3 regions of the Candidatus Nitrospira salsa genome follow, and region 2 is predicted to be linked to each of the others. Evidence: riboswitches for the same ligand, from Rfam matches in the RefSeq annotation. Region 2 holds a riboswitch; each other region holds the start of a gene.
The links. Region 2 has a riboswitch for cyclic di-GMP ahead of ACWQXP_RS07735 (fibronectin type III domain-containing protein). Riboswitches for the same ligand answer to the same signal wherever they lie in the genome.

Region 1: another riboswitch for cyclic di-GMP. It lies ahead of ACWQXP_RS22210 (InlB B-repeat-containing protein); the one in region 2 lies ahead of ACWQXP_RS07735 (fibronectin type III domain-containing protein).
Region 3: another riboswitch for cyclic di-GMP. It lies ahead of ACWQXP_RS08160 (ATP-binding protein); the one in region 2 lies ahead of ACWQXP_RS07735 (fibronectin type III domain-containing protein).

The regions. Positions count from the first base shown of each region.
Region 1 is NZ_CBCUCO010000005.1:363,293-367,662, reverse strand. Features, by position in the region: gene ACWQXP_RS22215 (hypothetical protein) at 27-1,532, opposite strand; partial or broken gene ACWQXP_RS22210 (InlB B-repeat-containing protein) at 1,554-2,297, opposite strand; cyclic di-GMP riboswitch class I at 2,374-2,457, opposite strand; gene ACWQXP_RS22205 (hypothetical protein) at 2,712-4,085, opposite strand.
Region 2 is NZ_CBCUCO010000002.1:1,270,833-1,275,202, forward strand. Features, by position in the region: gene ACWQXP_RS07730 (di-heme oxidoredictase family protein) at 1-92, opposite strand, end outside; gene ACWQXP_RS07735 (fibronectin type III domain-containing protein) at 624-1,868, opposite strand; cyclic di-GMP riboswitch class I at 1,920-2,000, opposite strand; gene ACWQXP_RS07740 (hypothetical protein) at 2,342-2,524, shown strand; gene ACWQXP_RS07745 (DEAD/DEAH box helicase) at 2,709-4,370, opposite strand, start outside.
Region 3 is NZ_CBCUCO010000002.1:1,379,161-1,383,530, reverse strand. Features, by position in the region: gene ACWQXP_RS08170 (ATP-binding protein) at 1-448, opposite strand, end outside; gene ACWQXP_RS08165 (response regulator transcription factor) at 490-885, opposite strand; gene ACWQXP_RS08160 (ATP-binding protein) at 910-2,091, opposite strand; cyclic di-GMP riboswitch class I at 2,254-2,346, opposite strand; gene ACWQXP_RS08155 (PAS domain S-box protein) at 2,579-4,370, shown strand, end outside.

The sequences.
Region 1 (4,370 bases), on a different contig from region 2:
CTGGTCCAGCGTTCCCTAGGCTAGGCCTAGGGGGCAGGAGTGATCGTGATATAGTTTAAGATGACATGTTGTCCTTGTCGTTGCAAGTTGACGGTCAATTTTCCATCGCTGACGGTTACAGGGAAATCGGTAATGGTGAGAAATTCATTGACTCGTGTTCGTACATTTTGGATGACTGGCTTCCCCTCTACCGTAATGTGATGTGGCCCCTGAGCATAACTCGGATCACCACTGGCGAGAGAGACGAGATAGTTGCCATTGGCAAGGTTATATTGCCAGGTGGCGGTACTGCCTTTGTCGAAGTGAATAAGGGTATCTCGAGACTGATTGCGATGGAAGTTTCGTTCGCGGGTATTGACGCGAGTGGACCAGCCGTAGCCGCGGCTGCTGGAATACTGCGACCCATCATCCTTGATGAATCCTTTAGGAGTTGAGGCCGATGATGGTTGGAAGTTGATGGAGACGGCTTCGCCTCCCGAAGGCGTTCCGCCTGTAGGGGGCACTCCAGGGTTCGAATCTTCTGGGGCAATACGGACATAATTCAGAATGGTCTTTTGACTGCCTCCACTGCGAGTAAGCCGAATGTTCAATTGACCATCGGAAATGGTTACTGGGAAATTGGTGACCGTTTTAAACTGATTGACTTGTGTCGTGACATTATTGATAGCGGTTTGTCCTTCAACCACGACATGGTGTGGACCTTGTGCATAGCTGGGATCACCACTGGCGAGAGAGATAACGTACTTCCCGTTCGGTAGGTTGTAGGACCATGTCGCCGAAGTGCCTTTGTCAAAGTGGATAAAGGTATCTCGTGATTGATCTTTGTGGGCCTTGCGGTCACGGGTATTGACGCGAGTCGACCAGCCATACCCACGGCTGCTGGAGTATTGCGACCCATCATCCTTGATGAATCCAGACGGAGTAGAAGACGATGACGGTTGGAAGTTGATGGAGACGACTGAGCCCCCAATAGGTGGTACGCTCGGTGGAGGTACCGGTACAGTATTCGGATCTGCCGGGGCAATACGGACATAATTCAGAATGGTTTTTTGACTGCCTCCACTGCGAGTAAGCCGAATGTTCAATTGACCATCGGAAACGGTCACTGGGGAATTGGTGACCGTTTTGAACTGATTGACTTGTGTCGAGACATTATTGATAACGGTTTGTCCTTCAACCACGACATGGTGCGGACCTTGTGCATAGCTGGGGTCACCACTGGCGAGAGAGATAAAGTACTTCCCGTTCGGTAGATCGTAGGACCATGTGGCCGAAGTGCCTTTGTCAAAGTGGATAAACGTATCCCGCGACTGATCTTTGTGGGCCTTGCGGTCACGGGTATTGACGCGAGTTGACCAGCCATACCCACGGCTGCTCGAGTATTGCGACCCATCATCCTTGATGAATCCAGACGGAGTAGAAGACGATGACGGTTGAAAGTTGATGGAGACGACTGTGCCACCAGTTGGTGGGTTAGTAGGAGGGTTTGACGTAGCTACGAATGTGGCGGTTACGGATTTCGCGGTACTCATGGTGACGACACATGAACCAGATCCTGTGCAGGCTCCATTCCATTTAGAAAATGTTGACCCGGATTTTGGTGTGGCTGCGAGAGTAACGGATTGTCCTTCAGTGAAAGATGAATTGCAAGAACTTGTGCAGCCAATACCGGCGGGAGCACTTGAAACGGTTCCATTCCCTGTGATTGAAACGGAGAGGTTGTGTTGGGGTTTTGTCGATTCTACAAATTTTATTGTTACAGACTTCGCGGCGTTCATGGTGACGACACAGGAACCTGATCCGGAGCATGCTCCTCCCCAACTGGAAAACTTCCAATTTGACTTTGGCGTGGCAGAGAGGGTAACGGACTGTCCTTCAGTGAATGATGAATTGCAGGAGCTTGTGCAGCCAATACCGGCGGGAGCACTTGAAACAGTCCCATTACCTGAGATCGAGACAGAGAGATTGTGTAATACGTTTTCCGCCTGTGTACTCACTTCCGCAGAAGGAGAACTTTCATTTCCCGCTTCATCATATGCGGTGACGGCAAAGTAATGTTTTTTTGTCGAGTCAAGGTCTTCCTTACGGTGAGACGTTTTATTGTCTACATTGTCCGGAAACCCATACACGCCAGATGCTGTGCCGTGATACACATTATAGCCGGCGAGATCCTCTTCCTGGTTTGGGGCCCACTCTAAATCAACATCTTTTTCAGCGGCAGAAACAGTTGGGGAAATTGACAGTAGTAACCCAAAGGCAAGAACGATAGCTGGTATATTTCGGCTCCAAGTGAACATATGAGGCCCCTCCTTAAGTAGAAAAATCGAAGAAGGCCCCATTTCCGCGGGGTGCTGACTGAAAATCTGCCCTTCCTTCGGTGTCCCGGCTATCAGATGCGAGTTCATCTGACCCGTGGTTTTGCGTCCCTACCTCGCGGTAGGTTTGCCCTTATCGGGAAGGAGCCTTCATAGTTATGACGGTAGACGTTGTGAAGTTTAGATTATCATGTGTATTCCTGTCCTTATTTTTTCGTGTTCACAACTAGATGAACATTGTGTTCCATATGAATAAATATATCGGCCATCTTACAGAACACTTTAGTTGCTCCATTGCTTCATCTTCTCAGGACTTCTCATCGACTCTTCAGTCTTGCTAAGAGTTAGTGTTCAGTCTCTCTGGAAGGTGTGTGGTCAATCGGGGCTATTCAATTGTTATTGAGGTGCAATACGGACAAAATTGAGGAGTGTTTTGCTACTGCCGCCTGAGCGGGTGAGGCGAATCGTCAGTTGGCCGTCAGAGACGGTGACGAGACGATTGGTGACGGTGGCAAATTTATTAGCTTGCGTGGAGACATTATTAATGACGGTGATGCCTTCGACTTGAACATGATGTGGCCCCTGATGATAGGTTGGATCACCGCTGGCAAGTGAGATGTGGTACTGGCCATTGGGCAGCGTATATTGCCAGGTCACGTTGGTGCCTTGGTCAAAGTGAATGAGTGTATCCAGTGACTGATTGCTCGATCGATTCCGTTCACGGGTGTTGACGCGGGTCGACCAGCCATAGCCGCGGGAGGCGTTGAAGGGGGCCCCGTCATCTTTAAGGAAGCCCGCCGGTGTGCTGGCAGAAGCCGGTTGAAAGTTAATGGAAACGACTGAGCCGCCTGACGGTGGGGGAGGCGGGGGAGGTCCTGGGGCTGGCGGTGGCGGATTCGACCCCGTCGACGCAATACGGACAAAATTGAGGAGTGTTTTGCTACTGCCGCCTGAGCGGGTGAGGCGAATCGTCAGTTGGCCGTCAGAGACGGTGACGAGCCGGTTGGTGACGGTGACAAATTTATTGGCCTGCGTGGAAACATTGTTAATGACGGTGATGCCTTCGACTTGAACATGATGTGGGCCCTGATGATAGGTGGGATCGCCGCTGGCAAGTGAGATGTGGTACTGGCCATTGGGCAGCGTATATTGCCAGGTCACGTTGGTACCTTGGTCAAAGTGAATGAGTGTATCCAGTGACTGATTACTCGATTGATTACGTTCACGGGTGTTGACGCGGGTCGACCAGCCATAGCCACGGGACGCGTTGAAGGGCGCACCATCATCTTTGAGAAAGCCCGTCGGTGTGCTGGCAGAAGCTGGTTGAAAGTTAATGGAGACGACAGAGCCGCCTGGTGGTGGGGGAGGCGGGGGAGGTCCTGGGGCTGGCGGTGGAGGCGGTGGTGGTGTGGTTGAGCCAGTCGTGGTTCCTGAAACTTCGTTCGAAGGCGCACTTTCGTTTCCTGCGACGTCGATAGCTGTGGCAATGAATGAATAACGTGTTTCGTCTGTTAGTCCTCCTATTGTTTGAGAAGGGGCAACAGGGTTCGATGGAAAACCAGAAAATGCTGGGGCTCCATAATTGGTCGAGGGCGGTATTCGTTTGTAAATTCTATATCCTGCAAGATCATTTTCGTTATTAGGTTCCCACGTTAGTGTGAGGGAGGCTGCTTGACCATGAAGAGGAAGGGAAGAAAGTACAGCAACCAAAAACAATGTAAAGACTGTGAGGAAATTGGTTTTACACACTGAGGCAGTATGACTTGTCATAGTTCTCCGTGACTGATTCCAATTAAGATGTTTTGTGAAAATCAAAACTGAGAATAAAAAATTAGAAGTTAATGTTGATGCTCAATTCATACGATGGCATGCACCGTATGAGATAATTCCACGACCCTTGTGGCGGGTATTGCTAATCCATTTTGCGGAACCTTTTGAATCCCAGGCATTCTCCCAAGCAATTCATATGCCGATTTTACGTTTCCCGTATTTATTTCTTGAAATTAGGAAGTTATAAAAAACCGCAACAGTGGTGTTGTCATCATTGCATGAGAG
Region 2 (4,370 bases):
CCATTGGGAACAGGCCCTGCCGCACAGGAGACTAACGGTACACCTGCTATCAAGGTGGCAAAACACCAACCTGTGAGTAGCGTTTTATTCATGGCAAACCCTCCCTGTTAGAAAAATATGATAAATCTAATCTTTATATATTTGACTCCGATCATGAATGTCGCAAAACTTATACCGCTTAACCATAACGATGTGCGTTGCGAGATATTGAGATCTAAGTCTTTGGTATAGCTTAAGAAGTTACAATGAGCGGGGATATGAATCCCGAGAGACGCAAAGCCGAGAACCGTATCCGATCAGATACAGACTGTATCGACCTGCGAAAAAGCAGAATCCGTAACGCGATGTTCCCTAATTAACTGCTAGAGGATGAAGGGATCATATAGGATTTATCGTTCGAGAACGATGAAGCACCATGGCGAGGGGTATCACAATTGTTGATCTCACCCAGAGTAATTGGAAAAACAGCAGACAGAGCAAGCAGCTATCCGCTTTCGACACTAGCCACAACTTTAGGGGTAACTGATTATCAAAGCGATAACTGCGACAGCTGGGGCTTTAGCACTCATCTTGTCAATTAGCCAACCCCCTACCCCTAATAATGCCCAAGGGAGCAGACGGGATTATGAAGGGAGGGCGGAACCTGCTTGAGCGGTATAGGTGGTATCGATAAATTTCCAACTCCCGCCTTCCTTGTACCAGAGCCGCACATACAGCGTGGAGCCGTCCGTGGGTAACTCCTTGACGGTGCTGCTACTCGTCATTCCTAAATACCCACTATCATAGATATCCAGCGCTCCCTTACTCGTCCCAACATATAACCACCACTCGGTGACGCTGACAGTATTCGCCGTCCAGGAAAAGGTCTCTCTCGCACTCCTTAACGTCGCACCGGGAGCGGGACTCGTGAGCTCTGGGAGGATAGTGCCCGTGTGAGCGGTGTAGGTGGTATCGATAAATTTCCAACGACCGCCCTCCTTGTACCAGAGCCGCACATACAGCGTGGAGCCGTCCGTGGGTAACTCCTTGACGGTGCTGCTACTCGTCATTCCTAAATACCCACTATCATAGATATCCAGCGCTCCCTTACTCGTCCCAACATATAACCACCACTCGGTGACGCTGACAGTATTCGCCGTCCAGGAAAAGGTCTCTCTCGCACTCCTTAACGTCGCACCGGGAGCGGGACTCGTGAGCTCTGGGAGGATAGTGCCCGTGTGAGCGGTGTAGGTGGTATCGATAAATTTCCAACGACCGCCCTCCTTGTACCAGAGCCGCACATACAGCGTGGAGCCGTCCGTGGGTAACTCCTTGACGGTGCTGCTACTCGTCATTCCTAAATACCCACTATCATAGATATCCAGCGCTCCCTTACTCGTCCCAACATATAACCACCACTCGGTGACGCTGACAGTATTCGCCGTCCAGGAAAAGGTCTCTCTCGCACTCCTTAACGTCGCACCGGGAGCGGGACTCGTGAGCTCTGGGAAGGAAAGGGTAGGAATTGTTGGCGCTAGAACTTGCACACTTACTTCAGTGGAGGGGGAGCTTTCATTGCCATCAGCATCATAGGCGGTTACTGCAAAATAATACGTGAGACCAGCCTCAAGACTTTGTGGTTCATAAACCGTAGTATTCCCAACGTCAAAGTAAATGCTATACGAACCGGACGTGGTCCCCTGATAAACTATGTATCCAGCTAAATCAGATTCGGAATTAGCGGTCCATTGGACCTTTACAGAATCTGTGGCGGTAGACTGAATGATGTTGGCAGATTGAACAGCTGTTGGGTTAAGAAAGAGACAGCACGCCAGACCGAGTACGACCAGAGTCTTGTGAATAAAAGGACTTGAATAAACGTTTGGCATGGGCCTCCTCCTGTCGCGAAAATGGCCCCATTCCTCCCGCTTTTCCCTTCCTTAGGTAACCCAGCCATCAAGAGTTTCTCTTGATCCGTGGTTTTGCGTCCCCACCTCACGATGGGTTTGCCTTTATCAAGAAGGGGCCTTATTACAGAATAAAAGAGCTTATTTGAGTTCTTTCCTCATAGATAGATATAGTTAAAACAATCCTACAGATCTTTTCGGCAGAAAGCCCAAATACTGGACAAGGAAAAGAAAAGGGGTTCTAAAACAAAAATATATAATGATGGTAATGCGATAAAATCATTCCAGACGACGAGCAACATCGCAAAATTCACTCTATATCGAAAAAGAAATTTTCGTTAATGCCCTTGAGCAATATAATGTCCACACGATTGGGAAGAAAGAATTGTTCGAAATGATTTTCCCCCTAAGGCCTGCTTGACTGGGTTGCGTACACGAACTGCAGAAGCGACGCCATGAGAAGCTGGAAGAACAGACTGAATCATTATAAATGCCACAAAACAGCTGATGAGCCCAGCACCAGCCCTCCTAAAACCGGAGAGAAACTTCGAGCGTGGGACCACAAGGACGAGAAAACGACGATGGGCACCTTCCTACCGGCGACCGTGTCCATCCGAAGACATGACCCGACGATCTAGAATTACTTCCTCACGCGTCGTACCAACTCATCAACCGAGTCGTTTGACGCCAAGCTCAAAAATTTCCGCACGGTCATGCAAAGGTTCAGACACAAGAAAGTTCATGTATTCAGAATGGTAAAGCTGTCTGGCTAGAACCATATATTCCGTATGATCCGGATGAAGGAGGTTCGTTGAGAAGATATTAGGCCAAGGCCACGACTAATGAAGGTTCAGAAACAGGTACACCCTGACGGAAAAGAATGATCTTTGAGGAATTGGCGGCGACACGCTCTCCTGGCAGAATGATACCCACAAGATTCAGCGGATCGGCAGCGGAGATTCGCATGTCTTGCGTATCCGATTGAGTGTCGCGTCGAACAGCACGAAGTGATTCAACCGCTTCCGGCAAGGCATACTGCTCTCCGGTAAAACCATTCACGAAGCGTCCTCCGCGAATCTCTCCGCGCCACTCCATTCGACGGTACTGCGTCAACAGCTCACGCCACGTCACCGAAAGCAACTCGCGCTTCAAGAGATCACGAAACACAATTCCATATCGAGCCAGTAACTGCCTGGCCCATTTCTCATGAAGCTGTGAGGTCGTGAATGGCTCGTCACTGTCTCCATGGTAGGGCTTTTGCAATAAATCCCATCGGCCGGCACTATGACGAGGACGACGCGCACGTTCCCTGCCCGCTGCATTCCGACGCTTGGGGTTGATCAAAGCACGGAGATTATCAAACCCATCAGCAGTAACAAGTCCCGCCGCAACTAATTCCCAGAGCGCCTGCTCTACCTCAGAAGCAAGATGCCCCGTGCTCCCCGTCAAGTCAGCGAAAAAGCTCGCACCTCTGCCTTCGAGAGATTGAAGGACATCCTGTGCAACGCCACTCAATACCTGGCGAATCCCCATCGTCATATCCTTTTCTTTTTGTCGGCTCAGCATCATATGCCACGGGGAATTTTCCCGCAAAAAGAAACTGATCGGAGCCAGGCTCGTCGGATTAATCCGACGACGGGAGGATGGCGGTAACTCTTCAATCTGAAAAAACGCTTCTTTGCATTTCTCCACCTTTCCCGAGGAAACGCGTGGTTCCTTATACGGAGGAGTGAGCCTTCCCCAAGCGACCGTCCCTCGCAGACAGAGCATATCCAAGAGTTCGGGCCTATAATTAGAGACACGTTCTTTCAGGAGTGAAGATTCCCACGCCGATGCGGCGGTCTCAAAACCGGCTAATTGCGTGATGACCTCCCGCAACCCGGCCTCACCATGTAATTGCGAACCCGGCGCACGATGTTGCCAACGAAAAAGAAAACGCATGAAGTCTGCTGCGGCAACAGGTTCGGTCTCCCGACGTAATGAACTGACTGTTCGTCGATGAATTCTGGCAAGTAATCGTCGATCACACCATTCTTCAAGTTTTACTTTAACTTCAGATTTCCCCCATTTGTCCAGTGGGCTTTCTTCAAAATTGCTTCCGCCATTCTCACCCCAGCCATCTTCCTTATAGGGAGAGGGTGCATGAAAAAATGGAGAGGGAGTTGAAGCGGGACGGTATTGCCCGCGCAAGACTTGCCCCTGCCCTTCTAAATGCAGTAAAGCCTGGCTTATCGCTTGCCCTGGTAAATACAAGGCACTCGAAAGTTCATCAACAGTGACAGGACCACAACTTTCCATCCAACCCTGCACGACAAGTGGCAAGACAGTTTCCGCTTCTATTGCCGGGGCCTCAACAACAGGGAGGAATTCCAATTGCTCCGGAGCCACAACCTCAACAGATGAATACAGCTTTTGAATGATTGGGAATTGCTCCGTCGTTACCCACCCACGAACCGTATCGACTTTTCCATTATCTGCCTGACG
Region 3 (4,370 bases), 110 kb from region 2:
ATAGTTTTGCATGGAGTGCTTCCCGTTCGACCTGAGCCTTTTTCCGCTCTCTGGCATGACGGATCACTCGTTCGAGTAGGGGGGCGTCAATTTGCCCTTTTATGAGATAGTCTGCGGCTCCCAGTTGTATGGCTTGGAAGTCAATGTGTCGATCAGTGGTTCCGGTCATCATGATAATAGGTGTTTTACAGCCATACTGAAGTGCGTTATGTAACAACTCAAGTCCGGTACGAGCGCCAAGACAGTAGTCGAGTAGACAGACATGATGATGGCTTTGCACAATTGAAGCGTGCGCCTCTTCATAGGAAGAAACCCAATCAATCTTAAAGTCGACACCTCGGATATTCGAGAGGAGCGAATGCGCGATGATGGCATCATCTTCTTCGTCTTCGATGAGTAGGAGGTGAATGGTCTCAGTTGCAAATTTTTGATCAATGGTTGTGGTCATGTTGCGATCGTCTTTTTCGAAAATATCACGTGCGTCGTTGTTCACCCGGTGACGGACAAATTTACGTTCGGGTGTTCCAAGGCGGCTCGGACTGTGGCGAGGAGTTCTTCGAAATCGAATGGTTTTTCGAAAAATGCTACGGCACCGAGGTCGAGTGCTTGTTTATGTAAATGTGGCTCTTTGCTGGCAGTCAGAAAAATAATGGGAATGTGAGCGGTCTTTGTTGAGGATTTGATGCGCTCAGCGATAGTCAATCCATTCCCTCCGGGCATGGTAATATCAAGAAGCATGAGGTCTGGAGGTTGTTCCATGGCTTTTTGAATGGCCATGATCGCATCATAGGCGGCAAGGACATGATAGCCTTTGGCATTCAATCGAACGCTCAAGGCTTTCACGATACGTTCATCGTCTTCGACAACCAAAATATTTTTTTGCATAATGGTCTCTCTTTCTCGCTTCTTCTACGATTCGGGTTGAGGGGATTTACGAAGAGTAAAGAAAAATGTACTTCCCGTATCAGGGGAACTTTGCACTGACAGCGTTCCGCCATGAAGCTTCACCAATTCTTGAGAAATATAGAGCCCAAGTCCCAAGCCGGCGACGGATGGTGAGTCATCATTTCGAATTTGATAAAGACGATCAAAAATATGCTCAAGCTGGTCGTTGGCAATACCAGACCCTGTATCAGAAACGGCAATTCTCACCCGTTCCTCATCCACGACATCATGGGTGACCTCAACTTTTACCTTTCCGCCTTTGGGCGTGTATTTCAAGGCATTCCCTAGAAGATTATTCAAGATTTGACGAATGCGGTGTTGATCCATGGCGACCGTCGGTAGATCAGGCGCAAGCGAGTATTCAAGGTGAATCTCTTTATGCTGTGCCATGGGAACGAGAGACGTCGCAACCTGATGAATCAAATTGTCCAGTAAGTCTGGTTGAGGATTGACACTGAGTTTCCCGGTTTCTAGTCGCGTAATGTCAAACAGATCATTAATATTTTGTCGTAACGAATCACAACAGCCGTCAACAATTTCTAAATATTCTTGTTGGGTTGGAGTCAGCGGTCCCGCGAGGCCTTCGAGCATGATTTCAACAAATTCACTGGCCGCGGTGAGGGGCGTTTTGAGCTCATGAGCGAGCACATGATAAAACCGTTGAATTTCTTCGTTTTTTCTTAATAAGTTGGCATTGGCCTGTTGAAGTTGGTGATGATGATCGTCAAGATTTTTTTGAAGCTTGCTCTTTTCGACGGCATGGCGAATAGCTCGTTCGATATTCTCGGAGGACATAGACCCTTTAGGAATATAGTCTGATGCTCCTGACCGCATAGCTTCCAATACAATCGATTCACTTCCCTGTCCCGTGAGTAAAATGACGGGTGCCTGAAGTCCTCGACCATGAATTTCATGTAAGATTTCAATGCCTGTGTGGGGGCCGAGCTGATAGTCGACAAGATTAATATCATGGGTATCTTCTTTGATCATCGCCAATCCACGTTCATAGGATTGCTCCCAGTCCATCTCGAAGGGTGAACCAGGAACATCGGCAAGTAATGTTTGCGTGATGAGGGCATCATCTTCATCATCGTCAATAAGTAATACTTTCAATACGTCTGTTCCAGGATTTTGGGACGACCTCATCGATTTATCCTCATCCATCTGCTCATCTGTTGGTTCACGTTTGCATTACATTCATGCCTGTTCATGGCTATTGACACTATGAGCCGACAACAAAAGAAAGGGGTATACAGGATACGTTTATTCCGATGGAGGAGACGCAAGCGTGGAGGGGAGGTTGTGGTAAGCGGCAACCGGGCGTACCTCTGAGTGAACGATGTTTCACTGGGTCCCTTGGCTTTGCGTCCCATCCTCACGGATGGTTTGCTTTTTTCACTATATCTTCTGTTATCGGTTTGCCTGAGCGAAGCTTTAGGCGAAGAATGTCAGAGGCAAGAATGGCGAGAGACGTCATGGAGTTTTGGAACAATAAGTGTGTCAGTGCTCATGTCGAGGTGTTGAGTCAGTTCATTAAAGACAGGTCGGGCTCAAATGTGTCTCATCACTATATGGGGCACATTCTTAAGCCGAGGTAACGATAGGCCGAACAATATAATATGAGGGACTACACGTGATCCCAGCTCAATTGCCTTCAAATGAAAATCAGCGTCTGGCTGCGCTTGCTCGATATCAGGTTCTTGATACGATGCCAGAACCATCGTTCGATGACTTGACGAAGCTCGCTGCGTATATTTGTCAGACACCTATCGCCCTGATCAGTCTGATTGATGAACACCGCCAATGGTTTAAATCGAAAGTAGGCATAACAGCAATTGAGACCCCTCGAGACATGGCCTTTTGTGCTCATGCCATTCTTGAAGCAGGAGTGTTTGAAGTATCTGATGCGTTAACCGATGTGCGCTTTATGGACAATCCTCTTGTCACCGAGGATCCAAACGTACGGTTTTATGCGGGCTCGCCTTTACAGACTCTCGATGGGATGCCGATCGGTACGCTCTGTGTGATTGACCAAGTCCCTCGCTCATTGTCACAGGAACAACGAGTGGCCTTGTCTGCCGTCTCGAGGCAAGTCATGACTCAACTCGAATTACGAATGCGCCTTGAACAGGAACACCAGTATAAAGACTATTTTGAATACCTTTTGGAAATTGCCTCGAACGGGATGGTCGTGATTGACCCGGATGGGACGATCGTTCAGGCGAACACGCACATCTTCCAGCAATTTGGTTATAGACGTGAAGAACTGCTTGGTCAAACGATTGAAGTCCTTATTCCCGAGCGCTTTCGTCACCACCATCCTCACTATCGAATGGCGTATTTCGACTCACCTTCTATGCGTACTATGGGGAGCGGCCGTGACCTCTATGGCCTTCGAAAAGATGGCTCAGAGTTTCCTCTCGACATTGGATTGGCCCCTCTCGTGACGTCCAAGGGTTCTCGTGTGTTGGCTTCCGTCATCGATACGACTGTACAAAAACAGACCATGGAAGCCTTATTACAAAGTGAGTCCCTCAACGCACTCATCTTACAGTCCGCGGGAGACGGCATTTTCGGGCTTGACACTCATGGGAATACGACTTTTGTGAATCCGGCTGGAGCGGCTATGTTGGGATACACGTCAGAGGAATTACTTGGAGTCCCCATGCATGTCACGATGCACCATACCAAGCCGGATGGATCTCCGTATCCTCGTGAATCATGTCCGATGTATGCGGCGTTCAAGGATGGGATTGTTCATCAGGTGGATGACGAGGTTCTCTGGCGCAAGGATGGAAGCAGTTTTCCCGTCGAATACACCAGTACTCCGATTCGTGACCAAATGGGTACGTTGCAAGGTGCCGTTGTCACATTTAAAGACATTACCGATCGGCAACAGGCGGAATTCACCTTGCGTGAGCGAAACAAAATGGTGGCGCTGGATGCGGAGGTCGGACGTGTGATCCAGCAGAGTCACGATATTGAGGGAATGCTCCAGGGGTGCGCTGAAGCCTTGGTACAGAACCTTGATGCGGCCTTAGCCCGTATCTGGATTCTCAATACTTCCGAGCAAATACTGGAACTACGGGCGAGTGCAGGGCTCTACACACACCAAGACGGAGCTCATGGGCGAATTCCTGTCGGTCAATTTAAAATCGGGAAAATCGCCTCTGAGAAGCGGCCCCATCTGACAAACGACGTGATCGGAGATCCGCGAGTACCAGATCAAGAGTGGGTGAAGCAGGAAAGCCTGGTGGCGTTCGCTGGATATCCATTGATGAGCGGTCAGAATGTCCTGGGTGTCATGGGGATGTTTTCCCGGCGTCCATTAACGGAGTATGCCTTACGCAGTCTCCAGACTGTGTCAGATCGCATAACCACCGCCATTGAACGTCATGCGGCGGAACAAGCACACCTCAAACTTT